Regions from separate parts of the Clostridium sp. YIM B02551 genome, predicted to be linked through region 3. Evidence: riboswitches for the same ligand, from Rfam matches in the RefSeq annotation. Region 3 holds a riboswitch; each other region holds the start of a gene.

Region 1 (10,616 bases), on a different contig from region 3:
TAAAACATATGAGTGATGAACTTAAGCTAAATGTAATCTTTACAACTGGTGGTACAGGCTTTAGTAAACGAGATGTAACTCCAGAGGCAACAAAGGAAGTTATAGAAAGAGAAACTCCAGGTATTCCTGAGGCTATGAGAGGATACAGCCTTACTATAACAAAAAGGGCAATGCTTTCAAGGGCAGTTGCTGGAATAAGGGGAGAGAGTCTAATAATAAATTTACCTGGAAGTCCAAAGGGAGTTAAGGAATCATTGGATGTAATTATAAGTAGTATTACTCATGGGCTAGACATACTTACAGGAAAAGCAAATGAATGCGCTAGTAAATAGAAAACACTAATTAATGGGAGAGTAAAATGGGAGAAGTTATTGCACTTTGCATTAGCAAGGAAAAAGGGACAGCTAAAGATGAAATTCCTATTGCTAATTTTATTGAAGATTACGGTATTGAAGGTGATGCTCATGCAGGAAAATGGCACAGGCAAATAAGCTTACTTTCATTAGAACGCATAGAAGAATTTAGACAAAAAGGCGGCAAGGTGAAGTTTGGAGATTTTGGGGAGAATATTGTTGTGAAAGGAATTGAACTTACTAAGCTTCCTATTGGGACAAGACTTAAGTGTGGAGATGTCATCTTAGAAATGACACAAATAGGAAAGGAATGCCATAGCAGATGTCATATATTCTATTCCGTTGGAGACTGCATAATGCCTAGAGAAGGAGTATTCTGTAGAGTTATTAGAGGAGGAGTCTTAACTATAGGAGAAAAAATAGGACTTTTAAGTGAGGATGAGAGGCAGAGGAATTTAACAAATCAAGGGTGATAGAAGAAACATAAGTTCAAAATCTTTTATTGTCTTATCAAATTTGATTATAAAGAATAACAAATAACTTTGGTTAGGGGAGCGTACTATGGAAAAGAGATTCACACATTTTAATAAGGCTGGAAATGCTGTAATGGTCGATGTAAGCGAAAAATCCAACACAAGTAGAAAAGCTATTGCCAAAGGTAATATAAAAATGAATAAGGAAACCCTTGATCTTATAAGTGAAGGAAAAATAGGAAAAGGAGATGTACTTGGAGTTGCAAGAGTTGCAGCGATAATGGGCAGCAAAAGGGCACAGGATATTATTCCTATGTGTCATACTCTCATAATAACTAACTGCCAAGTTGATTTCGAGATAGATTATAAGAATAATTGTATTCAAATTGAAGCTATAGTAAAGACAACAGGAAAAACTGGCGTTGAAATGGAGGCATTAACTTCAGTCTCAATTGCTGCACTTACTATATATGATATGTGTAAAGCTGTGGACAAGAGTATGATTATTGAAAATATATACTTAACTCAGAAAAGTGGAGGAAAGAGTGGGGATTATGTTAGACATGTACTGTAGAACTATTAGCTACTTAAGAATTTCAATTACGGATAATTGTAATCTAAGATGTATATACTGCCTTGGAAAAGGTAATACATATTTTAAAAAGGAGCATGAATTGTTGTCCTTCGATGAAGTTATTAGAGTTGTAAGTATTGCAGCTAAGTTAGGTATAGAAAAAATCAGAATTACTGGGGGAGAACCTCTAATGAGGAAAAATGTATGCAGCCTAGTAAGAAAAATTAAAAATGTTGAAGGTATTAAAGAAGTGCTAATGACTACTAATGGAATTCTACTTAATGAATACTTAGAAGAGCTAATTGATAGTGGTGTTAATAAAATCAATTTAAGTCTAGATAGTATAGATCATGAGAAATATAGAAAATTAACAGGAGGGGGTGAGCTTAGTACAATAATTGAAGTTATTGATAGATGTATAGAAAAAGGTGTGATTTTAAAACTTAATACAGTAATTATTAATAGCTATAATAATGGTGAAATTTTAAATCTTATAAAATTTGCACTAGAAAGAAATATAGATATTCGCTTTATTGAGATGATGCCAATAGGGCTTAGTAAAGGGACAGAAGGTATAACCTCAGATGAAATTAAAAATATAATTGAAGAGGAGTATATTCTTAAACCTTATGAAGGAAATATTTTAGGCTCCGGGCCAGCTATATATTATTATGCTCATAGTAAAAATTATAACAGAGGAGGAAGAATAGGATTTATAAGTCCATTAACTCATAATTTTTGTAGTTCATGCAATAGGCTTAGAATAACTTCTGATGGTTTTCTAAAGCAATGTTTGCATTGGAAATATGGTGTTGATTTGAAAAACATATTAAGAAAAGGAGTTTCAGATGATGAACTTGAGAAAATAATTAAAAATACAATTCTAAATAAGCCGAATAAACATAATTTTGGAACAAACAATCAAGACGAAGATAAAAGGCTTATGTCACAGATTGGTGGATAAAGGCAAGAGAGTTTTTCTAAAAGAATACACAGAATTATAATCTTGAACAAAATAACTATACTTGTTTAATGTAATGTGCTATTATACCATTTGTATATAATATAGGTTTAATCGTAGTTGATTAATTAAAAGGGAAGTTGGGTGAAAATCCCTCACGGTCCCGCCACTGTAAAAGAGTAGTTCTTATAAAATATGTCACTGAGATATCTTGGGAAGGCTTATAAGAATGTAGATACTTAAGTCAGGAGACCTGCCTATATTTTGAGAAAATAACTCTACGGATGATAGGGGGTATTTGTAATGATAAATGTTTATATTTATTTTCGCAATTATGCCTCTTGACGAATAAAGTTAAGAGGCTTTTTAAATGAGAATATTATATAAAGGATGGAAAACTTTTTGGAGACAATAAAATCAAATATACAAGAAAAGAAATATTCAGGATTCGTTAGATATATTATTGCTGTACTAGCATTGCATATCATAGGTATTGCACTATTACTAACAGGTGTTAGCGAGTATCCACAAATAATTGGTATGGCAGTTCTTTCTTATACATTAGGGCTTAGGCACGCTTTTGATGCAGACCATATAACTGCAATAGATAATACAGTTCGAAAGCTGGTGCAAGAAAGACAAAATCCAAAAGGAGTAGGTTTTCTATTTTCCTTTGGACATTCAACTGTAGTAATAATAATGGCAGCACTTACAGTTTTTGCAGTAAAGTGGACTGAAAGCAGTATGCCACAGTTTCAAAAGTATGGAGGTGCTATTTCACTTGCAGTTTCAGGTAGTTTCCTTCTTATTATTGGATTAGTTAACCTCTTCATGTGGAAGGATATTTTTAAAACTTTTTTAAAAGTAAGAAAAGGCACCTATAAGGAAGAAGAGCTAGATTATGACAATTCCAAAGGATTTATTAATAAATTAACTGGAATTGTGTACAAGTCTATTAGAAAAGGATGGCATGTGTATATACTAGGATTTCTATTTGGATTAGGGTTTGATACTGCAACTCAAGTTTCTCTTTTAGCAACTTCAGCAACTGCAGCAAGTCATGAGATACCGATTCTTGCCACGTTATCTTTCCCAATATTATTTACAGCAGGAATGAGTTTAATGGATACAGCAGACGGCTTCTTTATGTGCACGGCATACGAATGGGTTTTCTCAACACCAATTCGTAAAATCTATTACAATCTTACCATTACAGGGCTTTCAGTAATTGCAGCTTTGTTTATTGGATTCATTGAAATAATACAAATGATAACACCTATACTTGGACTAGATAATGAATTCTGTAATTTTATTAGTAACTTAGATTTTAATATTGCTGGTTATATTTTAGTTGGATTATTTATAGTGGTATGGGGAATATCCTATGCTGGTTGGAGGATACTTAATATAGGAGAAAAATAGAATTATTTGTAGGAGTACAATAAGCATAGTATAATTCTATTAAGATTAACAGTAAATTGGGGTGGTAATTTTGAATATAGAAAAAGTTAAGCAAGAAAACATGGAAGAGGTCATAAAGCTATCAATAGAAGTTTTTAAAAAAGAACAACATATACCGGAAGAATTAATTCCCATAAGTGAAGAATTTGAACCCATTTGGTGGTGTGGAAAATTAAATGGAGAAATAGTCGCTGTTGTTGCAAGTTGGAAAAAAGAAGGAGAATGGCATTGGGGCAGATACGCAGTTGATAAAAAGTTACGTGGAAAAGGTTTAGGTAAGAAGATTGCTTTATTTTCACTTAATGAAGTCTTTAACCTCGGAGCAGAGGAAATATATATTGAAGCAAGAGATATAACATTAAAAATGTTAGAAAAGTTAGGATGCGAAGTAATTGGAAATGCAGAAGATTTCTATGGAGATAGGGTAACACCTATTGTTTTAAAAAAGAATAAATTTATCCACAGATAAAGAATTAAGAGAAGCCATTTTATATTTATGGCTTCTCTTTTTTATAAGCTATTCAAGTTTTTCATTAATCATTTTTTCTACTAATTCTAAATAATCTCCATCATATTCGATTACTTTATTTGCGATAAGTAGTGCTATACCGTGTACTAAACTCCACATTGATATAGTATCTAAGTAATACATTTCTTTTTTAGTTGATATTGAATTAAGGTAATTTTCACAGCTCTTTTTAAAAATATCAAAAGGAGTATCATTAAGATGATGTAAATCTTTATTACTAATAAATATTGGATACTTATGTTCTGTAAGAAACATAAATTTTAAATATTCAGGATTTTCTACCATAAACTTAACGTAGGATTTTCCCATCTCAAGAATTTGAATTCTTGGATTATCAGGATATTTTTCTGTAGACTCTAATAAAGAAATAGAAAAAGCCTCCCAAACTTCTAAAGCTATTGAGTTAATTAAATCTTCTTTATCTTTAAAATGCTTATATGGTGCAGTATGACTAACACCACACATACTAGCAACTTTTCTTAATGAAAACCTTTCAAAACCTTCTTTGTTTAAAAGCTGTAGACCATTTCTTATCATATCTTCTTTTAATGTGCCATGATGATAGTTATCTTTTGCCATTTAGTTTTTCCTCCAAAAAATTTTCTAAAAAAAATTATATCATAAAATGTTGACAGTGTAAACTTAGTGAAATATAATACAAATATAAAGTTTACAGTGTAAACATACTAAAAGGAGGATAACTATGAATATATTGTTAGTTAGTGATGGTGAAGCTACAAGTAGCGTGGGAGAAAAACTTCAAGAAGAGTTACTTAAAAAACTTAGAGAGAGTAATTATAATTACAAATACTATAATGTTAAAGATGAGAAAATGAACAAATGTATAGGGTGTTTTAATTGTTGGTTAAAGACACCTGGTATATGTGTTTTTGATGATATAACTAGAGAAATAAGTAGAACTGAGATAAATAGTGATTTGTATATTGTTTTAAGTGAAATAAAATATGGATGCTATAGCCCTAAAATAAAAAGGGTATTAGATCGTGGTATATGCAAAATTCTGCCTTTCTTTAAAGATGTTAATGGTGAAATGCATCATGCACCACGTTACGAGAAGTATCCAGAGCTTGTTTTTGTCGGTTATGGTAGAGATATTACTGCTAATGAGGAAGAGACATTTAAAGGGTTAAATCAAGCAAATGCTATAAACTTTCAAAAGGATAATGCAGAAAGCTATGTATGTAGAGATGCAGCAGAAATTGAAAACTTGGTAAATAGTATATTAAGTTATATTAAAGTTGTGGGGGAGGAAATATAATGGGAAAATTATATTTTGTTAATGGAAGTCCAAGAGGTAATAACAGTGCTTCTATGTTTTTTATTGAGGAACTTACTAAGTTGATCCAACTTGAAAATGTTGAAGTAAATAATTGTACTATAAATAATAAGGTGAATTATGAAGAACTAGCAAGTTCAGATATATTAGTAATTACTTTCCCGCTATACGTAGATTCTTTACCATCGACAGTAGTTGAGTTTTTGGTTAATTTAGAAGAACAGGCTAAGATTATTAAAAAATCTGTAAAAGTTTATGGAGTAGTTAACTGCGGATTTTTTGAGGGAATACAAAATAGATATGCTCTTAAAATATTAGAACATTTCTGCAAAAAAGTAGGTTATGAGTGGAGATTTGGTGTAGGTATTGGAGCGGGAGAATTTATGAGAGGGACAAAAGATATTATTCCATTTAATAGCGAAATGAAAAAAGATGCATATAATGCATTCTTAGAAGTAAGTGAAGATATTGTTAGTAATTCAAATAAATCAAAAGATAACTTTTTTATATCCCCCAAAATACCTAGGGAGATGTTTTTTTCAGAAGGACAAAAAAATTGGGTGGAAGCTGCCAAGAGTATGTCTGTTAGTGAAGAGAAGTTATATGATAAGCCTTTTATAGGGAGTGTTTAATGAATAAATAAATTTTTATAAATAGAGTGTGCGAGAATTCTGCATACTCTATTTTTTTCTTTACAAAACAAAAAAAGAAATATAAAATAGTTTACATAGTGTAAACTATTTACTATGTGTAAACTAAGGAGGATAATAATGTTTAAACTATATGAAAAAAAGAGATTTCCTTTATTTATATTGATGCTTAATTTGTTTATTGCTTTATTGGGACAAGGCATGGTTATTCCAATATTACCTGACTATCTTAAGCAATTTAATGTTGCTGGAGCAGCTGCAGGATACCTAGTTGCAGCCTTTGGAGCAGCTCAATTCCTCTTTTCACCTATTGGTGGAAGACTTTCTGATAGGCATGGTAGAAAAATAATGATATTAGCAGGTTTATCTTTAACTGTAATTGCTGACTTTATATTTGCAATTTCACATACTTTAATGTTACTCTACATAGCTCGCATTATTGGGGGAATTGGACTAGGAATAATGGTTCCATCTGTTTTAGCATATGTTGCAGATATAACTACAAGAGAAACTAGAGCAAAAGGGATGGGGTATATAAGTGCAGCTATGAATTTAGGTATGGTATTAGGTCCAGGAATTGGAGGTATAATAGCTCAATTTGGATTAAGAGCGCCATATTTTTTAGCCTCATTTTTAGGACTGATTTCAACGTTACTAACTATAATACTTCCAGAAACTCTTCCAATAGAAAAAAGAAATATTTCAAAGGCATCAAAAAAGCAGGAGTCAATCATTAAACAACTTACAAGATCGTTTCATATGTCATATTTTAAATACTTGTTATTAATACTCGTTATGACTTTTGGGCTGGTTAGCTATGAAACAGTATACTCACTTTATGCAGAATATAAATATGGATTTAATTCTCAATATATTTCCATATTAATTACACTGGGTGCAGCCATTGGAATTCTAACTCAAGTATGGCTTTTAGATAAAGTAGTAACAAGATTTGGGGAGTTTAAGTTAATTAAGTTTTCTTTACTAATGTCATCAATTGCGCTTTTATTAATGATAGTAAAAGTAAATTTTATTTATCTTTTAGCTGTATCTTCTATATTTTTCGCATTTAATTCATTTTTAAGGCCAACTGTAAATACATTGTTATCGAATGAAGCAAAGAGTGATGAGCAAGGGTTTGTTTCTGGATTAAATACTACGTATACTAGTATGGGAAATATAATCGGCCCAATAATGGCAGGCAACCTTTTTGATATTAATTTTAATTTACCATATATATTGGGTGCATTAATTCTTTTTGGTACAATATTCTTAACTAAAAAAGATAAAGATGAGGTTATACAAAATGAGTGATTCATGGCATGAGAATTTAAAAAGTAAAAATCGACTTGAGATTATTGCTTCAGCAAGAGAATTATTTCTAGAAAATAATTTTTTTAATGTTAGCGTCAAGGATGTATGTAACTTAGCAGGAGTAAGCAGAGTTACTTTTTATAAACATTTTAAATCCATAGATGAGTTAATATTTGAAGTGCAAATGAATGTTTTAGATAATATGACGGAATATATAGTTAGTAGAGATAATAGTGATGTTAGTGGAATGGAAAGGCTTAAATTAATACTTAATGCTTGGATTCAATTTGCAAAAGAGCATAGGGAACAGATGAAATTTATTATTTTATTTGATCTTTATTATAATACCTATGATTCTGATGAAGAACTTAAAAATAAGTATGCGAACTTTGTTAGTAAGGAAAACCAAAATTATTTTCTGAATTCAGCAATTAACAAAGGAATAAGTGACGGAACACTAAGAAAAGATATAAATCCAATTAGAACTGGTTACTATATATTTCAAACGATAATGGGAGTTTTGCAAAGAATGAGCTATACTAAATTGCCTGAAAATAATGAAGATATTACGTTTGAAGATATTTCTTCATCTGTATTGGAGATGATCATAAATTCTATTAAAGCACAAAATATAAAAAATTGATTTTGGATTATATGGAACGTCTGGGTAAGTAATGCTTATCCAGGCTTTTTTATATTTAAAATTATTTAATTATTAATTAATAAATGTTAAGAATAGACAAACACTTACACAAAATGGTAACAAATTAATTATTTTTGTTAATTGTGAAGTGGTGTAAAGTGTTATAAAACCACGTCTCTTAGTGAATTATTCATGGGTTGGAAAAAATTAATTTGCAGTTAAATCTATCGAAAGATACTTTTCATACGATATATATTATGGTAAGATATTTATATCATAAATCAACAAATTTGTACTAAAATATACAAATTTCGGGTTTAAAAAATACATAAATACTGAAGGGGTGAGAAGATGGACATATTTCTATTGATTGGTATTGTTGTTGGGTTTTTTGCGGTTTTGACAGGATTACTTTTAAAAGGTGCTAGTGTTGCTATACTAGTAAATGGAGAAGCTGTAATAGTTATACTTGTAGGTACTATGGCTGCAGTAATGAATGCTTATACTTCAAAAGAATTCTTAAATATGCCAAAGCTATTTGGAGCTCTTTTTAGTAATAAAGTAAAGCAAGATCCAATAGACATCATAAACCTAATAATCAATTTAGCTCAAGAAACTCGTAGAAATGGATTACTATCGCTAGAGACTAAAATTCAAGAGATGGAAGCAGGTTTCATGAAGAGAGGTTTAGAGATGGTAGTTGATGGTGTTGAACCTGATATTTGTAGACAAGTCCTTGAAGGTGAAATTCAGGCTTTGGAAGAAAGACACAGAGTCGGAGCTTCAATGTTTACTACTGCAGGAGGAACGTCTCCTACACTTGGGGTTTTAGGTGCAGTTATAGGATTAATAGGAGCGCTTGGAAACCTAAATGATACTCAAAAGCTAGGAGAATCGATAGCTTCAGCTTTCGTTGCGACACTTTATGGTATTTTCTTTGGTTACGTTATTTGGCATCCATTTGCTTCAAGACTTAAAAGAAAGTCAACTGTAGAAGTGAGTAATATGGAATTAATGCTAGAAGGTATTTTATCTATACAAGAAGGAATAAATCCAAAGGCAATTGAACAAAAGTTAGCAAGTATGTTGAGTCCAAAAGACAGAAAAAGACTTGAAGAAGGTAGTAGCACTACTGAAAATTAATTGAGAGGAGGCCAATGATGAAACGTAAAAAAGAACATCATGAAGAACATGTTGATGAAACATGGCTTCTTCCATATTCAGACATGTTGACACTTCTATTGGCACTTTTCATAGTAATGTTTGCAATGAGTCAAGTAGATAACAAAAAACTTGCAAGAGTAAGTCAAACATTCAATGCAATTTTTGCTGGTGGTAAAGGTGTCTTAGTTGATAGTGGCGGAGATACTCCTGGGGCAGCAGCAGTAACAAATAGTATAATGGAACAAGATAAGATGGCTGATATTAAAGTAGCCTTAGATGAAGAGATCAAAAGCAATGGATATGATAATCAAGTAAAAGTGAATCTTGGTGCAGAAGGATTAAGTATTAATATTCAAGATACAGTGCTTTTCAATTCAGGTGAAGCAGATGTTCTAGAAAAATTTAATCCAGTGCTTTTACAAATATCTGGTATGATAAAAGATTTAGATAATGAGATAAGAATTAGTGGACATACTGATAATATACCCATAAAGAATGCAAAGTTCCGTTCAAATTGGGACTTAAGTTATATGCGTGCCTCAAATGTTATGGAGTTCTTCGTTCATAGTGGTAAGGTTGCGCCAGAGAAATTTTCAATTGAGGCTGATGGTGAATATAGACCTAAATATGACAATTCCACAGCCGAAGGAAGGGCTAAAAATCGAAGCATAGACATACTAGTAGTCCGTAAATATGCGCTTAATGATAAAAAATCAGAATAGTTATTTATGGAGGAAGTATATGAGTGAGGTTGAAAGGAAAGAGGCAATATACACAATAGTTAATTTTCATACAATATTTCAAAAGGAAGTTCTAGATTTATTTCCATACTGGGTTTCAGGACTTAGCCCACTTTTATCAAGGGCCCTTATTGAGATATATAATTCTCAGGATATAACTCCGTCTATTTTAAACAAGAGATTATCAATTACAGTTCCTAATACTAGTAGATGTTTACAGCAATTGAGCGATTTGGGCTATATAGTTAAAATTAAAGATAAGGCTGATAGAAGAATTACTCATATTAAACTAACTGAAAAGGGACTAGCTTTAGTTGGAAAGTCTATTGAAATTATGGAGAGTATATTGTTAGAGAAACTAAGTGTATTAGAAGTGGGCGAGATAGTTAAGCTTTCGGAAGCATTTACTACAATCAAAGATTTACTTGAAAAGATAGGAAAATCAAGCACTAAAATA
Region 2 (10,616 bases), on a different contig from region 3:
CATGGAAGAGTTATAATCTCCATGACCTTATTAGCTTTATTATTCTTTAGGAATTTATAATATTTTAAGGTTGTAGATAACATTATAAGTTTGAATTATAATCTAAGGATTTACTAGCCCCCCTAAAGAATAAAAAATAGAATTAGTCGCCTGCCAAATTTTCCTCACATGCGTTTGGAAAGGCAGATGCGAGAAAAAAATCGACGGCTCATAATCGCCTTGACGATTTTTTTAAAGATAATCTAATACAGCTTGAACAAATATTGCTGGACCTATCCAAAGAACATCTTCATCAACATCAAATTTAGGATGATGATGTGGATAGATAATTCCTTTTTCAGGGTTATTTGAGCCAAGGAAAAAGAATGTTCCAGGGACATTTTGAAGATAGTAAGCCATATCTTCAGAAACCATAGTAGGTTCTTTTAAGTATACTAAGTTTTCTTCTCCAACAATTTTAAGAGCTGATTTCATAAAGCTTTTAGTTACTTCTGAGTTATTATTAACAGAAGGACAAATCTTATCATAAACTACATCCGCAGATGATCCATTAGTAGAAGCTATTCCGTTACAGATTTCAATAACTCTTTTCTCAACTAGTTCTCTATCCTCTGGAAAAATTGTTCGAATTGTGCCTTGAAAGTGCACAGATTCTGGAATGATGTTCCAAGTAGAACCACCTTCAATAGAACCAATTGTAATAACTACTGGATGAAGAGGATTTATCTCCCTGCTGACTATTCTTTGAAGAGCAGAAATCATTTCAGCACCTATTGATATTGGATCTACACAAAGATGTGGTAAAGCACCATGACCACCTTTGCCGTTTATTGTTACTGATAATTTATCAACTGCAGAAGTTGTATATCCAGTTCTCACACCAATCATGCCAGCCTTTACTTCTGGGAAAAATCCACCTATGTGTAGTCCTAAAACTCGGTCTACCTTTGGATTTTCGAGAACTCCTTCAGCAATCATAGGTTCTGCTCCAGCTGAGATTTCTTCTGCAGGTTGAAAAATCAACTTAACATTACCATTTAGTATAGATTTATATTTAGATAAAATTTTTGCTGTTCCAAGTAACATTGAAGTGTGGGCATCATGTCCACAAGCATGCATACAATTATTATTTGAGGCGAATTTTAAACCTGTTTCTTCTTTTATAGGTAATCCATCCATATCAGCTCTAATGGCAATAGTGGGACCAGGATTTTCGCCATTAATTAGTGCGCATATTCCAGTCTTGCTAAGAGTGATAAACTCAATATTCATTTTAGTTAATTCATTACAAACGAAATTATAAGTTTCTTCTATATCTAAGCCTGTTCCAGGAATTTTATGAAGTTCCCTTCTCCAGTTGATAATATCATCATGAATTTCTTTAGAAAGTTTTATAGGATCCATACTCATGCCCTCCTTCAAAATGAATTATTTCAGAAAATTATACTATAGTTTAAGAACTTTGTAAGTAAAAAAAATTTAAAAACTATCAAAAATTCAGTTGAGTTTTAAGTTCAACTAGAATTAATAATAATCATAAATTAAGTTTCATATTTAAAACTCATATTACATACTATGCGATTTCTTTGGACAGTATATAGTTATAAAAAAAATTAAAGCTACTAGATGAGGTGACTAAGGATGAAAAAATGGATATCAATGATTTTAGTGTGTATATTGCTAAATATTCAAATGCCAGTTATGTCACAAGAAATCATTAATGAAGAATATAAAAGCAAAATGAAGCAAGATATATTGACACTTATGTTAGCTTATCCAGGGTATATAAAAGATATTGAGATTGATGGCAGTAGAACTTTAATTATAATGAAGTCTGGCAAAAAGATATTATATGATGATATGAGAAAAAAAGGGCATGAAGAAAAATTAGATAATCCTGATCTTCAAGATATGTTAGAACAAGTTTATCCATTGGAATTTACAACAACAGTGATGAAAAAGGACTTTGATCCTGGAAGAGGAAGAAATTATGACTTATTACATGAAGTATATGGATCATCAAAAGGAGAGATTGAGAAAAATCTAAAGCCATTACAATATGGATTTGCAGGTTATAGGTTTAATGATAAAAACGGAGCTAGAACAGCATTAGAAACATCATTAAAAGAATTGATACCATTAGCAAAGACAAAACCAGATATATCTAATTGTCTTTATCCAGCTAGTGGAACTTATAACTATAGAGTTATCTCAGGTACTGGAAGATTAAGTCCACACTCCTTTGGAATAGCGATAGATCTTAAAAGTGATCCTAGAGATTATTGGAAGTGGAGTACTGAAAAAAAGGCAGAGGAAAGACTTAAGTCATATTCAAAGGATTTAGTTCAGGTTTTTGAAAAGAATAACTTTGTTTGGGGAGGAAAATGGGGGCATTTTGATATTCTTCACTTTGAGTATAGGCCAGAAATAATAATAAAAGCAAAATATTTTGGAAACTGGAAAGAAAGTGATGGAAGCTGGTATAAAGGTGCACCAGTAGATGATGAAGAAGTAAAGAAAGCTATTGAACTAATTGAAGATAAGTTAGACGATAATAAAGAAAAAACTACTCTTTCTGAAGCAGAAGATAAGGAACTGGTGGAATTTGTTCAAGACATATTTATTAATAGAAATAAGGCTATTTTGGATAAAAACTTAGAACTAATAGAATCACTATATGATACAAATAGTAAGTATGGAAAATGGGCTTATGAATATGAAGAAAGAAAAGTGAAATATTTAAATAACTGGGCAGAAAAGCAAGGAGTTAAATTCACTGAAATAATTCCTAAAGTAATTATAAGAAGAAGTAGAGGTGGGAATGATAGATATTCCTTTAATATAATGTGTAACACAGAGTATAAATATATATATGAAAATCTTCCGGACATTGTTAATAGTTCTAGAATAGGTACATATCATTCTTTACAACTTACTAAACAAGAAGGAGAATGGGTAATAACTAAGGAATGGTATACAGATCCATTTGCTGATTCCCTTAGTTTAGACAATATAAAAGCAGAAAGTATAAAACAACATATTATTTCCCAGGAAACTAGGGATATTTCCGACATAAATGAACGAAGAAAGGGAGCAATGCAATATGCAGATACCTACTGCGGAGCTGCTTCACTACCTGAGTATGGATTTAAATATAATAAGAATTATAGAGATTTTAATCCAGAAGGAGGAGATTGTGCAAACTTTGCATCACAAGTACTCCATGAAGGAGGTAAATTCAAAAAAAACTCTACTTGGAATTATAGTAAGGGAAGTGCTACAGGACCATGGGTAAATGCAGATAAGTTTACCTCATATATGATACATAGTGGAAGAGCATCTGTTATTGCACATGGAAGTTATGAAAAAGTTTATAAGGCATCATATAAATTGTTGCCGGGAGATTTTGTGGCCTATGAAAAAAAAGGCGATATCACACATATTTCTGTAGTATCAGGAGTAGATTCAAAGGGGTATACATTAGTTACTTGTCATAATACTGATAGAAATAATGTTCCTTGGGATCTAGGGTGGAGTGATAAAAAGATAAAATTCTGGTTAGTAAGAGTTCATTATTAATAGTAAGTATTGTTATAGACATAGTTATACTACAATGCTATAATCTTCATACAAAGTAAATATTGATAAAACATAGGTGACTAATAGGATAAAATAAATTTATTTAAATAAAGCCTTTAAATGTCCCAAAAGGGAATTAGTATAATAGGGAAACAGGTGAGATTCCTGTGCGGTCCCGCCGCTGTAAAAGAAGAGTCTTAGTTATAGAATCACTGGGAAACTGGGAAGATAAGCTAAGATTATGACACTTGAGCCAGAATACCTGCCTAAGTTTTTACACTAATAGGGTTTTTATGCGACTGATTAAGTCTCACATTATAAATTCTCAAAGTTTTTAAGTTCGACTAGGAATTTATGCATGCCATAAAATTGAGTCTCACTAAAAAACTTTTTAGGAATTTTTGTTCGGCTAAGAGTAATACATGCCATAAAAATTGCCAGAAACCGCAATTTTTAAACAAGTATTAATCAAGTCTCACGATAAAAATTCATCTCTACGAGCGATGGAGAGGGTGGCTAAATGGACAAAGTGATTTTAGGATTACCTTGATTATTTCTCATAGCCTTCTGACATTATTCAGAAGGTTTTATTTTTTTACATAAAGGAGTTTGTTATGAAAAAAGCAATTATAGTTTTAAGTTTTGGGACATCTTACTTAGATGCATTAGAAAAAAATATAGTACCGATGGAGAGAGAAGTTGAAGAAAGATTTGGGAAAGAGTATAAAGTAATTAGAGCATTTACTTCACATAAGATTATCAAAAAACTAAAAAAAGAACATGATATCAGCATTTTTACGCCAGAAGAAGCGTTAGATTCTTTACTGAATGAAGGATATGAAGAGGTAACTATACAACCCTTACATATAATACCTGGACAAGAATTTGATTATATAAAAAAGGTAGCTAATATTTACAAGTGTAAGTTCAATTATTTAAGAGTAGGACGTCCTTTGCTATATTTTCAATCTGATGAGGTTAACTTAGATTATGATGATTTAGTTTATGCAATTTCAAATAATCTACCTAAAAATAAGTGGGTTATATTAGCAGGGCATGGAACTCATCACCCAGGCAACTCTTGTTATGGATGTTTTCAAAATAGGCTTAGAGATTTAGACCATGGTAATATAATAATTGCAACAATTGAGGCGTATCCATCATTAGAAAATACTATAAAATACTTGAAAGATAGAGATATAAAAAGTGTTGTACTAGCACCATTCTTACTTGTAGTAGGAGATCATGCTAGAAAAGATATTTTCTCAAAGAAAGAAGATTCTTGGGCATCTACACTTAAGGGTGAGGGAATAGAAGTTGAAGAATTCAATGTTGGTTTAGGTGAATATGAAGAAGTAAGAAGTATTTATATGAAGCATCTAGAAGATGCCCTAAGTGGTAAATTCCAAGGGTTTGGAGAAAATTTAAAGGGATAGAATTATAGTGGAGCGTAATAAGTATCTTGAAGGAGTTTTTATATGAAATCTGTAGTTATTGCATCAAATTCATCTGGAGGAGGCAAAACAACATTTACAATAGGTTTAATGAATCTATTGAAGAAAAAAGGTTATGATATAGCAGGGTATAAAGTGGGACCAGACTATATTGATGGAGCCTTTCATGAAAAAATAACAGGAAAGCCTTCTAGAAATTTAGATTTCTTTTTACAGGGAGAAGAAGGACTTAAGGCAGCTTATAGTAGGAATAATGAGGATATAGGAATTATTGAAGGGGTTATGGGTGTGTATGATGGAATAGGAACAACTATAGAAGCCTCAACAGCACATGTATCAAAAATTTTAGGACTTCCGATTATTCTTGTAATTTCTCCCAAGGCTTCAAGTCTTACTTTTATAGCAGAACTAAAAGGAATACTTAATTTTTCAGACTGTGAATTTGCAGGAATAGTATTAAATAATATAAGCAAATCTTATTATATTTTCCTTAAGCAATTAATTGAAGAAACATTAAATATAAAGGTTTTAGGGTACTTACCCAAAGATGATAGAATTACTTTAGGATCAAGACATTTAGGGCTTGTTCAAAGTCAAGAGATTACAGATTTACAAGAAAAGATTGATGTTGTATCAAGTCTTATAGAAGAAGATGTAGACGTAAATTCAATCTTAGAATTAATGAAGGAAACAGATAAATTTAAAGATAATTATCACTTGGATTCCGTAGGAATTAGAATAGGAATTGCAAAAGATATAGCCTTTTCTTTTTACTATAAGGAGAACATAGAACTTCTGGAGGAGGCTGGAGAAGTTATATATTTTTCTCCTCTAAAAGATGAAAAAGTTCCAGAAAATTTGGACTTGATATATTTAGGTGGAGGATATCCAGAAGTTTTCAGTAATGAACTTACTAGAAATACTAGTTTTCTAAGCAGTTTAAGGAATGAACTAGAAAAAGGTACGCCCTGTTATGCTGAGTGCGGAGGGCTTATGTATTTAATGAAGTCTATTGATAATACTAATATGGTTGGCTTTTTTGATGGAGAAGCTTATATGACTAAGACGTTAAATAATTTTGGATATAATCACATAGATATCTCAAGGAATCAATTAATTAAAAGAAATTTATCAATAAATTCTCATGAGTTCCATAAATCTAAGGTTGAATGTAGTAATAAAACTGTGTATAAGCTTAATAAAAAGACCTTTAACGGGGGATTAAAAGAGTGGACATGTGGATATATAAAAAATAATACTCTTGGGGCATATGGACATGTACACTTTTTCTCTAATTTAGATTTTATAAAAGAAATTATAATTAGTTGTAAGGAGAGAAAAGATGCATTACGTTAAAAATCCTATGGAAATAGAATTAAAGAGTTTTGAAATAATAGGAAAAGAAATGGGCGAGCATAACTTTAATAAGGAAGAACTTTCAATTGTAAGGAGGGTTATACATACTACAGCAGATTTTGAATATAAAGATTTAGTTTATATAAGAGAAGGTGCAATAGAAGAAGCTAAGAAGTTACTTAAAAGTGGAGTGAAGATATATACTGATACCAACATGGTTGCAGCTGGTATAAATAAAAAGGCTTTAAAAGATCTAGGGTGTGAAGTAATAACATATGTTTCACTAGAAGAAGTGGCTATGAAGGCAAAAGAAGAAAAAACAACAAGATCAATGGCAGCTGTTAGCAAAGCAGTAGAGGAAGGGGTAGAATTCTTTGTGTTTGGGAATGCACCAACTGCATTGTTTATTTTAAAAGAGTTATGTGAAGAAAGAAAAGCAAGTCCTAAATTTATTATAGGAGCGCCTGTTGGTTTTGTGGGAGCAAAGGAGTCGAAGGAAGAAATAGAGAAGCTAAATATTCCTATGATAACAATAAGAGGTAGAAAAGGAGGAAGCAATGTAGCAGCAGCTATAGTTAATGCTTTAATGTACCTTTTAGTGGAGAGAGAATAATGTTTGAAATGTATGTAAATGCAGGTGGGAAAAAGCTTAGATGTGGGTATACAACTGGTTCTTGCGCAACAGCTGCAGCTAAGGCAGCAACTATGATGCTGTATAGCGAAAAGAAATTAAATTATGTAGAAATAGATACTCCAAGTGGAATAAAGCTTAATCTACAGATTGATTCCATTGAAAAAAGGGAGGATTATATATGCTGTTCCATTATAAAGGATGGAGGAGATGACCCAGATGTAACCCATGGGCTTGATATATGGGCAAAGGCAAAGAAGATTCCAAGTGGTTATATTCTTAAGGGTGGAAAAGGTGTAGGAGTAGTTAAGGGAGAAGGGCTTTACGTGAAAAAAGGTGAGCCTGCTATAAATCCAGTTCCCAGAGAAATGATAAAAAGAGAAGTGCTAAGTGTACTTCCAGAAAATAATGGAGTTGAAATAACTATTTACGTACCAAAGGGAGAAGAAGTTGCAAAAAAGACTTTTAATCCAAGACTTAATATAGAGGGTGGAATAAGTATTTTAGGAACCTCTGGTATAGTTTACCCAATGTCAGAAGAGGCTCTTAAGGAAACCATTGAAATAGAAATGAGAGCTAAGTCTGCCTATTATAAAGACATAATATTTATTTTTGGAAATATGGGAGAAAGATATGGAGAGACCTTGGGATATGACAAAAACAAGATGGTAACTATATCAAACTATGTAGGTAGTGCATTAGATGCAGCCAAATATAATGGGGTTAGAAAAGTTACTATAATTGGGCATATCGGAAAGCTTGGAAAAGTTGCGGGAGGAGTATTTAATACCCACTCAAAGGTATGTGATATGAGATTAGAAATACTTGCCTTAGAGTTAGCTTTAATGGGATGTCCCTTGGATTTAGTTAATAAAGTATATAATGAAAAGACCACAGAAGGTGCTGTGAAAATCATTCCTAAGGAGTATCATAAAGTATATGAGAATATAGGAATTAAGGTTAAGAATAAAATGGAGCAATATACTGGTAATGAAATAGAAGTTGAAGTAGTCTTATATTGGGGAGGAAAAGAACCCAAGCTTTTATTTGCAAGTGAAAAGGAGAACTATGATTAATTTAGTTGGATTAGGACCTGGAAGTAAGGAGTATATGATTTTAAAAGCTGTAAAAGTTCTAGAGGATAGCTCACTAATAATAGGCTTTAGTAGAGCTATAGATTCAATAGCTTTTGTTGATAATACTAAGAAAAAAGTGCAAAAACTTGCAGATATTGTGGATATAATCAAAGATAATGTGGATAAAAACATTAGTATAGTAGCTTCTGGAGATCCAACCTTTTATGGAGTATTGAACTATCTAAAAGAAAACTTGCAAGAAGAAATAAATGTGATTCCAGGATTAAGTTCCTTTCAATATTTAATGAGTAAATTGTCTCTTCCTTGGAATGAAGCGAAATTATCTTCACTACATGGAAGAGAAGGAGAATTTATTGAGGAAATAAAATCTTCAAAACTTACCATATGGCTTACTGACAATAAAAATACTCCTAATAAATTGGCAAAGGATATATTTGAAGAAAACATAGAGGCTAGAATTTATGTAGGGGAAAATTTATCTTATGAAGATGAGAAAATAACTATTGGAGCACCTGAAGAAATAATGAGTAAAATGTTTAGTAATTTAAGCGTATTGGTGGTGGAGAGAGAATGATATATATAAAAGATGAAGAGTTTATAAGAGGAAAGGTTCCTATGACTAAAGAAGAAGTAAGGATTTTATCAATTTCTAAATTGGAACTTAAAGACTCTTCAAAAGTACTTGATGTAGGGGCTGGAACAGGGTCTGTGTCCGTTCAAATGAGCAAGATGTGCAAAGATGTGATTGCTATTGAAAAAGAGCAAGATGCTTTTGACCTTATATTAGAGAATAAAAATAAATTTAATTGTGACAATCTTGAAGTTATATTAGGTGAGGCATTAGAGACGCTAAATGATTTCACTGATGATAATTTTGATGGGATTTTTATAGGTGGAAGTGGAGGAAACTTAGAAGAAATAATTTCAGTTTCTCATAAAAAACTTAAGAACTTAGGAAAAATAGTTTTAAACTTTATTACTATAGATAATTGTTATAAGGCATGTGAGACACTAAAGGCTTTAAATTATAATATTGAGATAACGCAGGTCAACATAAGCAAGAATGTAAAAGGAAGTTATATGCTAACAAGCAATAATGGAATCTTTATAGTTAGTGGAAGAAAGGAAACTACAAATGAATAAATTATATGGAATAGGAATGGGCCCAGGAGATCCAGAACTATTAACACTAAAAGCGGTTAAGGCAATAGAAGCTTCAGAGGTTATAGTTGCACCAACTTCAGAAGAAGGGGGAGTAAGTATTGCATATGAAACAGCTAAGGAGTATATAAATAAGGATACTAAGGTAATAATTGCTCATTTCCCTATGGGAAAAAAAGATACTAAATCGAAAGTGCAAGAGATATATGAGACTATAAAAAGAGAATTAGAAGAGGGCAAAACCGTAAGTTTTTTAACTATAGGAGATCCATTAGTATATTCAACATACGTACACCTTCTTAAATATATACAGAATAATGGTTTTACAGTAGAAACGATTCCAGGAATAACTTCATTTTGTGCTGCTGCATCATTAACAGACAGGCCAGTAGTTATGGGGAATGAAGCTCTATTAGTTATTCCAGCAGGGAAAGTTAATGAAATAAGAGATGAGAAGTATGTTGTTGTAATGAAGGTATATAAAAAGGAAAGAGAAGTAATTGAGACTCTTGAAGAAAAAGGTTTTGAGTATGTTATGGTAAGAAGAGCTGGTAGAGAAGGAGAAGCTATAATATACGATAAAGAGGAAATCTTTAAAGAGTGTGAATATATGTCACTTATATTAGCAAGTAGATAAGGAGGGGTATTTATGCTTTATTTTATTGGAGCAGGTCCTGGAGATGTAGACTTAATAACCGTAAAAGGAAGAGATATATTAACTAAATGTGATGTAGTAATATACGCAGGATCTTTAGTAAATGCAAAGCATTTAGAGTTTTGCAGGAAAGAATGCGAAATATATAATTCAGCAAATATGACACTTGAGGATGTTATAAATGTAATAAAGGAAAAACATTCTGAAGGAAAAACAATAGTTAGGCTTCATACTGGTGACCCATCAATCTATGGAGCAATAAAGGAACAAATGGATGAACTTGATATGCTTTCAATAGATTATGAAGTAATTCCAGGGGTAAGCTCCTTTACAGCAGCTGCAGCAGCTATTAAAAAAGAATTCACCCTTCCAAGTGTAAGTCAAACAGTAATTTTAACAAGAGTAGAAGGAAGAACTCCAGTACCTGAGAAAGAAGACTTAGAAAGATTAGCAGCGCATAAGGCATCCATGGCACTATTTTTATCAGTATCGATGATTGATAAAGTAGTTGATAAGCTTAAAAAGGGATATGGTACAGGGACAGTCCCAATTGCAGTGATAGAAAAAGCTACTTGGGAGGATGAAAGAATAATAGTAGGAACCTTAGATGATATTTCACAAAAAGTAAAAGAGGCAGGGATAAAGAAAACTGCTCAAATATTAGTAGGGGAATTTATTGATTG
Region 3 (10,616 bases):
ATCTTCTGTAAATATTCTACATAGAGCAGTACACAAAATACTTTTCCCTACTGTTGATGCTGTTCCTTGTAACATTATACTTTTTGCTTTTTTCACAGTTATCCCCTCCCCTAATTGTCCTTATTAATATACTTTATCTCTATTTCACCACCAAAAATATTTATTTCACTATAAGCTCCCTGCATAGGACTTACTCTATAAAATCCTTTTAATCCTAAAGACAAAATGCTACTAAACAAAGCTCTTATTACCCCTCCATGAGTGACAATTAATATAACTTCATTATCTTTATCACTCCTGAGTTTATCTAAAAAACTATTACATCTATAATAAAAATCCTTAAAGGAATCTCCTTCTGGGAATGTAAAACTGATATAATCTGCTATGAAACTTTTCCATTCCCCAGGAAATAATCTTTCTATATCTTTATAACTTAAGCCTTCCCACTTCCCAAAATCGATTTCTCGAAGTTCTTCGCTTAATACTATATCTTTAAACTTCTTATTCATTAATTGCAATGTTTCTATACATCTTTTTTGAGGTGAGCAATATACTTTTGAAATATTATATTCCTTAAGTAATTCTCCTAACTTAATTGCTTGTTTCTCTCCTTCTTCATTTAAGGCGTATTCACTTTTCCCTTGATATAAACCTTTGAAGTTTCCTTCTGTTTCTCCGTGCCTAACTAATAATATCTTCATTTTTTCTCCTAAAATAAATAACAACTATAAATCAAAAATACCAGTAACTCATTTAATTCTACTGATGCACCTAATATGTCTCCTGTTACCCCGCCTATTCTTTTCTCTATATAATTCCTAAATAGTATTGTGAAAAAAAAGCAAATGATTAGTAAAATCACTCCTTTTTTTCTTCCTATAATAGAAATCAACGTAATCCCTGTCAATAATGCAATAACAAAGTTCTTTTTCTCTAATACTCCAATAAATAAATCCCCCATGCCTTCTTTTTCTCTAGCATACTTTCTTTTATACATTAGAAGAGTAATCAAAGTTCTTGAAATGATAGGTGCTAAAATGATACCTTTATATACTTCTATAGGGTTTATTGAAGAGAGTGTACTAATCTTACCTACTATTAAAAATATTATTCCTAATGCTCCAAAGGTTCCAACTCTTGAGTCTTTCATTATCTCAAGTATTTTCTCTTTACTTCTACCTGAAAAAATCCCATCTATGGTATCACCTAAACCATCTATATGAATAGCACCAGTAATAACTACATGAGAAATTACGGTTATAAAAATAGAAATATTAAAAGGGAATACTCTACTACCTATATAAAATATAGCTGCTTCTAAAACACCAACAATAAGTCCTACTAATGGAAAAAAAGCTACGCCTTTTTGAAAGTTTTCTCTTTCAACTTTTAAATTAATATTTATAGGTATTCTAGTCATAAATTGAAGTATCAATATGAAATTTTTCAAGGTTATTCCCCCTTAATCTTAACTGGTATACCGCTTATAACTAAAAATACCTTATCTGCTTCTTTTGCAATATATTGATTTACTCTTCCTGCAATATCTCTAAATTCTCTTCCTAACTTATGTTCTGGAACAAGCCCTGCTCCAACTTCATTTGTAACAATGATAATCTCTGTCCCATAGTTATCTTCAATATTTTTAAATTCCTTTATCATAAAAGAAACTTCTTTTAAAATATCTTCTTCTTTTTTACTATAATCAACTTTAATTATATCTTCCTCTTCAAAAGATTCCATATTCATAAATAGTAGATTTGTAATCATAACAGTAATACAATCTAAGATAATTCCATCATATGCATCTTTGATTTTTGTAGCTATATCTTCATAAGCTTCTAATGTATCCCAATTTGGATTTCTACTACTTCTATGTTTTTGTATTCTTTTCTTCATTTCACCATCTAAAGGTATTGATGTTGCAATATATAATACTTTTTCTTTATCCTTAAGTAACGCTTCTCCAAAAGAAGACTTTCCACTTCTGGCCCCTCCTGTCACTAAAATCATATTTCTTCCCTCCATAGGTCTTTATAATCTTTTATATCTACATTTCCTTCCTCAAAAGTTCCCATTTCATTTATAACTTTTAATGAGTTTTCTATAATATTAATTGCAAGTGGGCATCCTGATCCCTCTCCAAGTCTCATTGAAAGATTTAACATTGGATTTAATCCTAGTTCATTAATTGCAATATTATAACCCTGTTCCTTTGAAATATGGGATGGGAACATATAACTCTTTGTTTCAGGATCTATTCTATATGCAATTAAAGCTGCTACTGCTGAAATATATCCATCTATAACTATTGGTAATTCATACTTTTTAGCTCCAAGATACAATCCAACCATTCCAGCTATATCAAAGCCTCCAACTTTATGTAATACATCCATAGGATCTTCTTTAATAGGTGAATTAACTTCTATTATTTTCTTGATAACCTGCTTTTTTAAGGTTAGTTGATCATCTTTAAGCCCTGCTCCTCTTCCTACAGCTTCGTCAATATCACAATTGGTTAGTGCAATAAGTACTGAAGAAGAGCTAGTAGTGTTACCTATTCCCATTTCCCCTGTACCGATAATATCATACCCTTGCTTTTTTAGTTCATGGGCTATTTCTATCCCAATATTAATAGCCTCGTTTGCTTCTTCAAGATTCATTGCTTCACCCTTTGCTATGTTAGATGTACCTTTTCTTATTTTTTTTCTTATTAAACCTGGATAATTAATTTCTTCATTAATCCCAATATCTATAACTTTAAGATCACAATTATTAACTCTAGCAAGAACCCCTATGCCTGTAATTCCTCTTAGGAAATTTATTGTCTGCATAGCAGTAACACTTTGAGGTGCTGATGCTACCCCCTCTTCGCATACACCATTATCACTTGAAAAAATAACAATTGCTTTTTTATTTATTTCATTTTCTACCTTGCCTGTTATTCCTGCAAATTTAATTGCTATATTCTCTAATTCCCCAAGGCTACCAATAGGTTTAATTAAATTATCTAACTTTGTCTTTGCTTCAATCATAGCATTCTTGTGCATCTTCATCCCCCCAATAATATATAATAAATAAAAAAACCAGTGGGATACCCACTGGAAACATTAATCTAACATTTTAGCAATATAAAATAAGTCTATGTAATTCCTTTTATCTTTCATAATGCTAATCACTTAATGGTTTCCTTTCTCCCTCCGAAAAATTTACCTTATCACATCTTAGGCAGGTCTTCTGGCTTTGATTCATCCTACTCCCTATCCTTCCCAAGGTTTGTTCCCTCAGTGGTTTATATAGGTTTCATCCTCAATACAGTAGCGGGGGCTGCCTGGGCTTTTAACCCAATTCCCTTTTAACCAGCAAAATAACTTCTCTTAATCTAGAAAATACTATCTTTACTAGGCACCATAAGATATACTATTCAGTTTTATAAATAATATCACACTAACTATTCTTTGTAAATGTTCTATAAATTCTTCAAATTATCTATTAGTAATTTATTTAAATTTCTAGACTTTATTGCAAACCTTACATAAGTATCATCAAGCTTTTTAAAATTCGAACAATTTCTTATAAGTATTCCTTTGTTTAATAATATTTCATATAACTCACTAGTTTTCATTGTATCTAGCTTACAAAGAATGAAGTTACAATTTGTGTCATAAACCTTTTTAAATATTGATAACTTAGCTAATTCATTTTTCATATAACTTATTTCATTAGCTATCCATTCTCGACTTTTACTTATATATTTCTCATCTTTGTAAGATTTTTTTAAAGCTATTTCTGCAAAAGAATTTACATTCCAAGGAAGCTGATATTTCTTTAATTCTTCTATAAATTCCTTATCACTAGTTATTCCATATCCAAGTCTAGCTCCTGGCATACCGAAGAACTTAGTAAATGCTCTAATAATTACTAAGCATTTATAACTAGCTATTTTATCTATTAATGAACTATTTAATCTAGAGAACTCTACAAATGCCTCATCAACTATAATCTTTTTATTCTCTTTCTCTGCGAAATTCAATATATCTTGAAATTTCTCTTTATTTATTATATTCCCAGTAGGGTTATTGGGATTCCCTAAGATTATTCCATCAAACTTCTTTAAAGAGCTTAATATTTCACTATAATCATACTGAAAATCCTCAGTCAAATTTATATATTCAATTTCTGCACTATGCTTTAATGCAAAATCTTCATATTCAACGAAAGACGGCACAACTATTCCTAATTTTTTTATTTTACTTAAAATTAAGTCTAAGATCTCTGAGGCACCATTCCCAAGTATCATTTCATCACTAGATACATTTATATTCTCATATCTTAATAAGTATTCACTAATACTTGCCTTTAATTCTCTATACTGATAATCAGGATATCTCACTACTTCACTAAATAATTCCTCTATGCAATCTTTAAGTAAATCAGAAACACCTAAAGGATTTATATTAGAACTAAAATCTACAAGGTCTTTTCCCTTAAATACACCATTAGTATATATATCTCCACCATGCTTCCATCTTTCATTCTTCAAATTACTTCTCTCCTTTAGCTAAGTCTACTATGAATTTTTCTATTACAAAAGCTACTCCGTCTTCTTCATTACTCTTGGTTATAAAATCTGCTATACTTTTAATTTCTTCCTTGGCATTTCCCATCACAACACCTAGGCCTGCATATTCAATCATTTCAACATCATTATCTGCATCTCCGATTGCGATTACTTCCTCTTTAGCAATTCCTAGATATTCACCTAGTTTCTCCAATCCTGAAGCCTTATTGCACCCTCTATTCATAAATTCCAACATAAAGTCAACGCTTCTAATAACATTATACTCTTCAAATAATTCCTTAGGAACTTTTGGCGTAATTCTATCCAACACTTCCTTCTCTTCTTCTAATACTACTTTAAGTATTTCATCATTATCTAACACATCTTCTAGAATATTCACTTGCTTTATCTTTATGTTTAATCTCTTTTCTTCATTATCAGAAAACTTGCTTATTTTATTAACTAAGTCACCATTATTGGTAAATGCATGTATATATGTGTTAAGTCCTTTTACCTTATTATAAATATATTTTAGGTCTTTCCCTGTTAATGTGGCATTACTGCTTATAACTGAATAATCACTTGTTTTACAAATTAAGGCTCCATTTAATCCAATAACATAATCTTCTTCTCCTGTAAGCTCTAATTCATCTAAATAATTTTTTATACCTTGAATTGGTCTTCCTGAAGTAAGCACTATCTTTACCCCTAATTCTTGGGCTCTTTTTAAGCTCTTTTTTGTTATCTCAGATATGCTCTTATCATCTTTTAACAAAGTTCCATCCATATCAATAGCAATAAGTTTGTACATGATTAACCCTCCTATAATAAATGTCTTTAGTTATTTTGCATTAATTATAAACTTTTCTAGTGCATAAGCTACTCCATCTTCATCATTGCTCTTTGTTATATAGTTTGCAATATTTTTAATTTCATCTCTAGCATTTCCCATTGCTACTCCCAGTCCTGCATATTCTATCATCTCAAAGTCATTAAGTTCATCACCAATGGACATTATTTCATCTTGTTTTATCCCTAAATGTTTTCCAAGCTCCATTAACCCTGTTGCTTTATTACATCCCTTATACATAAACTCGCATAAATGATCAAAACTTCTGACAATACTATATTCATTACTAAATTTTTTATTTATGTCCTCATATATATCTTCTAGCACATCAACTTTTGATATGATTAAAAACTTAATGACTTTCTCTTCATCATCTAACTCTTTATTTAAATCAATTATCTTCGTGTCCTCAGAAGATAATCTCCAGTTGTTTGGCAATACATTTACAATATCTTTTTCTACTAATGAACCTCTATCCATATGAGCTTCAAAAGCTAGTCCATCTCTTTTGAATACTTTATATACTCTTTTAAGATCCTTTCCTCTTAAGTGTCTTTCATAAATAATAGATAAATCCTTAGTATTATGCACTGTAGACCCATTATTGGCTATAACATATTCTTCATCTTTATCTAATCCAAGTTCTTTGACTAAATCAATAACTCTATTAATTGGTCTTCCTGATGTTATAACAATTTTTACTCCAAGCTCTGTAGCTTTTTTGATTGCTTCCTTTGTTTTTTCTGATACTAGTCTATTACTTCCAAGTAATGTTCCATCTATATCAATAGATACTAACTTATACACTTTATTCATTCCCCCAAATCTAATTCGACATAATGAATGTCTATATTTTATTATTACTTATATAATAATACTTCTATTTATTGCAGTGCAAATTTCTAAAAATGAAAATAAACATATATTTGAATTTCGTTCAAAATCAAATACACTCTTATTTCTTCAATCTCTACACTTTTGTTCCTCTATTTTAGTTGAATTTTCTCGCTTCAATTGATATAATGTAGTTTGTTTTAAAGATAGTAATTCTATTTGATTAATATATTCACTTAAGGAGGAACTCAAGGTGGCAGATTTTATTAGAGAAATTGAGAAAAGAAGAACCTTTGCTATCATTTCTCACCCAGATGCTGGTAAGACTACCCTAACTGAAAAATTACTTTTATACGGTGGAGCTATAAGACTTGCTGGATCAGTTAAAGCAAGAAAAGCTTCAAAGCATGCAGTTTCTGACTGGATGGAAATAGAACAGCAAAGAGGAATATCTGTTACTTCCTCAGTTATGCAATTTAATTACCAAGGTTACTGTATAAATATATTAGATACCCCTGGACACCAGGACTTCTCTGAAGATACATATAGAACACTTATGGCTGCAGATTCTGCTGTAATGGTAATTGATGCCGCTAAAGGTGTAGAGGAACAAACAAAAAAATTATTCCATGTATGTTCATTAAGAGGAATTCCAATATTTACTTTCATAAATAAGATGGACAGAGAAGCTCAAGATCCATTCCAATTATTAGAGGATATTGAAAATGAACTCGGAATTAAATCATATCCACTTAACTGGCCTATAGGTTCAGGTAAGGACTTTAAGGGTGTTTATGAAAGAGATAAAGAAGCAATTGCAGTATTTAATGGTGGTAATCACGGTCAAACTGAAGTTGAAATGCTTGAAGGGAACATCGAAGATCCTGCATTTAGAGATCTTTTAGGAGCACCGCTTCATGATAAACTTAAAGAAGACATTGAATTGTTAGATGTTGCTGGAGATGAATTTGACATAGAAAAAGTTAAAGCAGGAGAATTATCTCCAGTGTTCTTTGGTTCAGCTCTAACAAACTTTGGTGTAGAAATATTTTTACAACACTTTTTAGAGCTTACTTCAGCTCCATTACCTAGAAATTCTTCAATGGGAGAAATAGACCCATTTAATAAGGATTTTTCAGCTTTTGTATTTAAGATACAAGCAAATATGAATAAAGCTCATAGAGACAGAATTGCTTTTATGAGAATTTGTTCTGGTAAATTTGATAAAGGACTTGAGGTTCATCATATCCAAGGTGGAAAGAAGATAAAATTATCACAGCCTCAACAATTCCTTGCTCAAGATAGAGAAATTATTGAAGAAGCTTATGCTGGTGATATAATTGGAGTTTTTGATCCAGGTATTTTCTCTATTGGTGATACCTTATGTAGCGGTAAGAAGTTTAAATTCGAAGGAATTCCAACCTTTGCTCCAGAACACTTTGCAAGAGTTAGACCTGTAGATACTATGAAGAGAAAACAATTTATTAAAGGTGTTACTCAAATAGCTCAAGAAGGAGCAATACAAGTATTTAAAGAAATCCATGTAGGAATGGAAGAAATAATAGTTGGTGTTGTTGGTGTACTTCAATTTGAAGTATTAGAATATAGACTTAAGAGTGAGTATAATGTAGATATTAAAATGGATAGACTTTCTTATAGATACGTTAGATGGATTGAAAATACTACTATAGATATTGACTCGTTAAATTTAACTTCAGACACAAAGAAGGTTAAGGATTTAAAGGATAGAAACCTATTAATATTCCAAAATGACTGGGGTATTTCTTGGGCATTAGATCACAATAAAGGCTTAGTTCTTTCTGATGTAGGTAAAAGTGAAGATTAATAAATTTTCCCCACTAGAAAATATTCTAGTGGGGTTTTATTTTAATTATTTATTCATATACTTCAAGTAATTCTTAATCTCTCTATAATTATAGTTTCTAATGTAAAAATCAAACTTTTTACCATCCTTCATCTCAATTATAACCTCAGAATTTCCTCTTGGTCTTACATACCTTCCTACTTGATATCCTAAGATTATGCATACTAACCCTACAATATCATCTACTATTTCATTGCTAAATCCAGTAGCCTTTTTTAATAAATAATATGGATAAAAAAACAGCATAAATGATATCATAATTGAATTGATAGAAACAAGAAATTCCCATTTTGCGTATTTACTTTTTTTCTTGTTTTTTTCATTTCTATATATTGCAATACTCTTATCCATTTTTATATCTACTATTTCTTCTTTGTCATATATATAAGTAATGTATCTATTAGATGTAACATTATACCCAACAACAATAATTCTCCTATTGGTAAAGAAGTTTATGTGGCTATATTTTATATTTCCACCACCTATAAAGGCCACTGGCATCATTGCTCCAAATGCCATCATTGTTTCTAATATCTTAGGATCTGTAGCTTTTACTGTTTTCTCAATATACTCTCCTTCTTGTAAAAGCTCACTTACATATTTACCTATATCTTTAACCTTATCTCTAGAATACCGTGCTTGAACATCATAAGATATTTCACTCAATTTTTCATCACTTATTGTTCCCCAATCTTCATATTCTTTTAGCTCATCTATACTAAAATTAATACCATTTAATTCACTTATTATCTTATCTTCTAACATGGTGCCACCTCCAATTCTAACTTTATCTTTTTTCTTCCTCTTGATAATTTTTGATAAATATAATCATTGGACTTACCTATATCTTTTGCAATCTTTTCTATAGATTCTTCAAATAAATATCTTTTTATAAATATTTGTTTTTCTTCTTCCTTTAAGCTTTTAATTAAGTTATAAAATCCTTCATCACTATCATAATTAAATCCATCTTCTTGATACTCTTGCTCAAGTAAAAATTCCTCTTTAAGCTCTAACTGACTATTTTGTTTCACAAGTTTTCTTTTATAATCAATAGCTTTATATTTTGCAACTGCCACAAGAAAGTTTAGTAAGCTTCCCTTATCTTCTCTATAGAAAACTATTTTATTCCATATGGTCATCAATAAATCATTAAAACATTCCTCTATTTCATTTCTTTCATAGGCTTCATGTAATACTTTATTTAAAACTCCAAATAATATTTTCCCATACCTACTGTTTAATTCTTTAATAGCCTCAGGATTACCGCACATAATTCCTCTCACTATATCAATATCTTCCATGGCTTCCACCTCCTATACCATTAATACGTATATAACTTTTTTATTTCTGACAAAATATAAATCATTATTTTATAAATTTTGGAATATTCATTATTTTAATTATATTATAAAAAGATTAAATTTTTAGTATTTTTTATTGACAGGCATTTCCAATGATGTTATTCTACTTGTATCACAAAAATAATTTAAGGAGGTAGGAAATATGTTAACCATATTTAGATTTAACAATTTAACAAAACTAAATAAAATATTCGATAGTCCTGTCTCTTTTATTATAAGTAATTAATAAAAAGGGTTTATTACACCATGGACTATTGTTCCATGGTTTTTTTATACGTTTTTTTACGTTTTTAGCCATGGTATATCCATGGCTTTTTCATTTTTGTTAATAAAAATGCTCTCCATTGCTAGCGCGGAGAATGTATTTTTTCAAATAAAATCATTTTAAAAGGAGGTTACACTTTTATGAAACGTATACTAAATTATATTTTTAAACACAAATGGTTACTCGCTATACCTACCTTTTCAATGCTTCTTGTTATTGTGGTATGTTTGTTTGAACCTTATGTTCAAAAACTATTTATTGATAAAGTAATTACTGGTGGAGATAGAACTTTAATCCCTTATTTAATAGGCGGAATAATAGTTATTAATATAATTAAAGCTATTTTTGGTTATATAAAAGAATATTTATTTGATCTTTTGTCTGCTAAGGTAACTAAAGATTTAAAGGAAGAATTATTTGCTCACATTCAAAAACTTCCCTTTGGTTACTTTGACAAAATGAACACTGGTGAACTTATGTCTAGAATTGGTGAAGATATAGAAAATATCTGGAGAGCCATAGGATTTGGTTTAAGATTATTCGTTGAAAATTCTCTATACTTTGTATTCAGCAGTGTTATATTACTTTATCTTGATTGGAAACTTGCTTTAGCATGTATACTAATAATGCTTCCAATTGCTTATATCGCTATAAAACTTGAATCAAAAATAGTAGATTCTTATGAAAAAATTAGTGATCAAAATGCTGTTATAAATACAACTGCTCAAGAAAACATTTCAGGTGTTAGACTTGTAAAAGCCTTCGGTAGAGAAAAACATGAGATTCTTAAGTTTCTTAAAATGAATCACAAGAACTTTAAGCTTAATATGGAGCAAGCAAAAATTACTGCTGATTAT

Evidence for each region. A riboswitch is a leader RNA that binds a small molecule or an ion and turns the genes downstream of it on or off. The one in region 3 is predicted to bind cobalamin.
Region 1: it holds a riboswitch for cobalamin, as region 3 does, so the genes downstream of both, L1S47_RS12015 (HoxN/HupN/NixA family nickel/cobalt transporter) here and cobT (nicotinate-nucleotide--dimethylbenzimidazole phosphoribosyltransferase) in region 3, are expected to answer to the same signal.
Region 2: it holds a riboswitch for cobalamin, as region 3 does, so the genes downstream of both, L1S47_RS10550 (sirohydrochlorin cobaltochelatase) here and cobT (nicotinate-nucleotide--dimethylbenzimidazole phosphoribosyltransferase) in region 3, are expected to answer to the same signal.

What each region holds. Positions count from the first base shown of each region.
Region 1 covers NZ_JAKGTF010000009.1:82,817-93,432, reverse strand. Annotated here, with positions in the region: gene L1S47_RS12035 (molybdenum cofactor biosynthesis protein B) at 1-332, shown strand, start outside; gene L1S47_RS12030 (MOSC domain-containing protein) at 359-826, shown strand; gene moaC (cyclic pyranopterin monophosphate synthase MoaC) at 915-1,400, shown strand; gene moaA (GTP 3',8-cyclase MoaA) at 1,381-2,364, shown strand; cobalamin riboswitch at 2,451-2,637, shown strand; gene L1S47_RS12015 (HoxN/HupN/NixA family nickel/cobalt transporter) at 2,764-3,783, shown strand; gene L1S47_RS12010 (GNAT family N-acetyltransferase) at 3,854-4,291, shown strand; gene L1S47_RS12005 (TetR/AcrR family transcriptional regulator) at 4,340-4,930, opposite strand; gene L1S47_RS12000 (NAD(P)H-dependent oxidoreductase) at 5,055-5,630, shown strand; gene L1S47_RS11995 (flavodoxin) at 5,630-6,280, shown strand; gene L1S47_RS11990 (MFS transporter) at 6,419-7,612, shown strand; gene L1S47_RS11985 (TetR/AcrR family transcriptional regulator) at 7,605-8,255, shown strand; gene motA (flagellar motor stator protein MotA) at 8,607-9,398, shown strand; gene L1S47_RS11975 (flagellar motor protein MotB) at 9,416-10,141, shown strand; gene L1S47_RS11970 (MarR family winged helix-turn-helix transcriptional regulator) at 10,161-10,616, shown strand, end outside.
Region 2 covers NZ_JAKGTF010000008.1:1,630-12,245, forward strand. Annotated here, with positions in the region: gene L1S47_RS10535 (M20 family metallopeptidase) at 232-1,404, opposite strand; partial or broken gene L1S47_RS10540 (M15 family metallopeptidase) at 1,642-2,547, shown strand; gene L1S47_RS10545 (amidase domain-containing protein) at 2,533-3,579, shown strand; cobalamin riboswitch at 3,681-3,864, shown strand; gene L1S47_RS10550 (sirohydrochlorin cobaltochelatase) at 4,194-5,015, shown strand; gene L1S47_RS10555 (cobyrinate a,c-diamide synthase) at 5,058-6,389, shown strand; gene L1S47_RS10560 (precorrin-8X methylmutase) at 6,376-7,002, shown strand; gene cbiD (cobalt-precorrin-5B (C(1))-methyltransferase CbiD) at 7,002-8,096, shown strand; gene cbiE (precorrin-6y C5,15-methyltransferase (decarboxylating) subunit CbiE) at 8,089-8,691, shown strand; gene cbiT (precorrin-6Y C5,15-methyltransferase (decarboxylating) subunit CbiT) at 8,688-9,260, shown strand; gene L1S47_RS10580 (cobalt-factor II C(20)-methyltransferase) at 9,253-9,915, shown strand; gene cobM (precorrin-4 C(11)-methyltransferase) at 9,928-10,616, shown strand, end outside.
Region 3 covers NZ_JAKGTF010000002.1:275,312-285,927, forward strand. Annotated here, with positions in the region: gene L1S47_RS03980 (cobyric acid synthase) at 1-96, opposite strand, end outside; gene cobC (alpha-ribazole phosphatase) at 111-701, opposite strand; gene cobS (adenosylcobinamide-GDP ribazoletransferase) at 710-1,450, opposite strand; gene cobU (bifunctional adenosylcobinamide kinase/adenosylcobinamide-phosphate guanylyltransferase) at 1,453-2,013, opposite strand; gene cobT (nicotinate-nucleotide--dimethylbenzimidazole phosphoribosyltransferase) at 2,010-3,050, opposite strand; cobalamin riboswitch at 3,210-3,428, opposite strand; gene L1S47_RS04005 (histidinol-phosphate transaminase) at 3,470-4,543, opposite strand; gene L1S47_RS04010 (Cof-type HAD-IIB family hydrolase) at 4,545-5,372, opposite strand; gene L1S47_RS04015 (Cof-type HAD-IIB family hydrolase) at 5,403-6,227, opposite strand; gene L1S47_RS04020 (peptide chain release factor 3) at 6,499-8,091, shown strand; gene L1S47_RS04025 (hypothetical protein) at 8,137-8,895, opposite strand; gene L1S47_RS04030 (sigma-70 family RNA polymerase sigma factor) at 8,889-9,434, opposite strand; gene L1S47_RS04035 (ABC transporter ATP-binding protein) at 9,900-10,616, shown strand, end outside.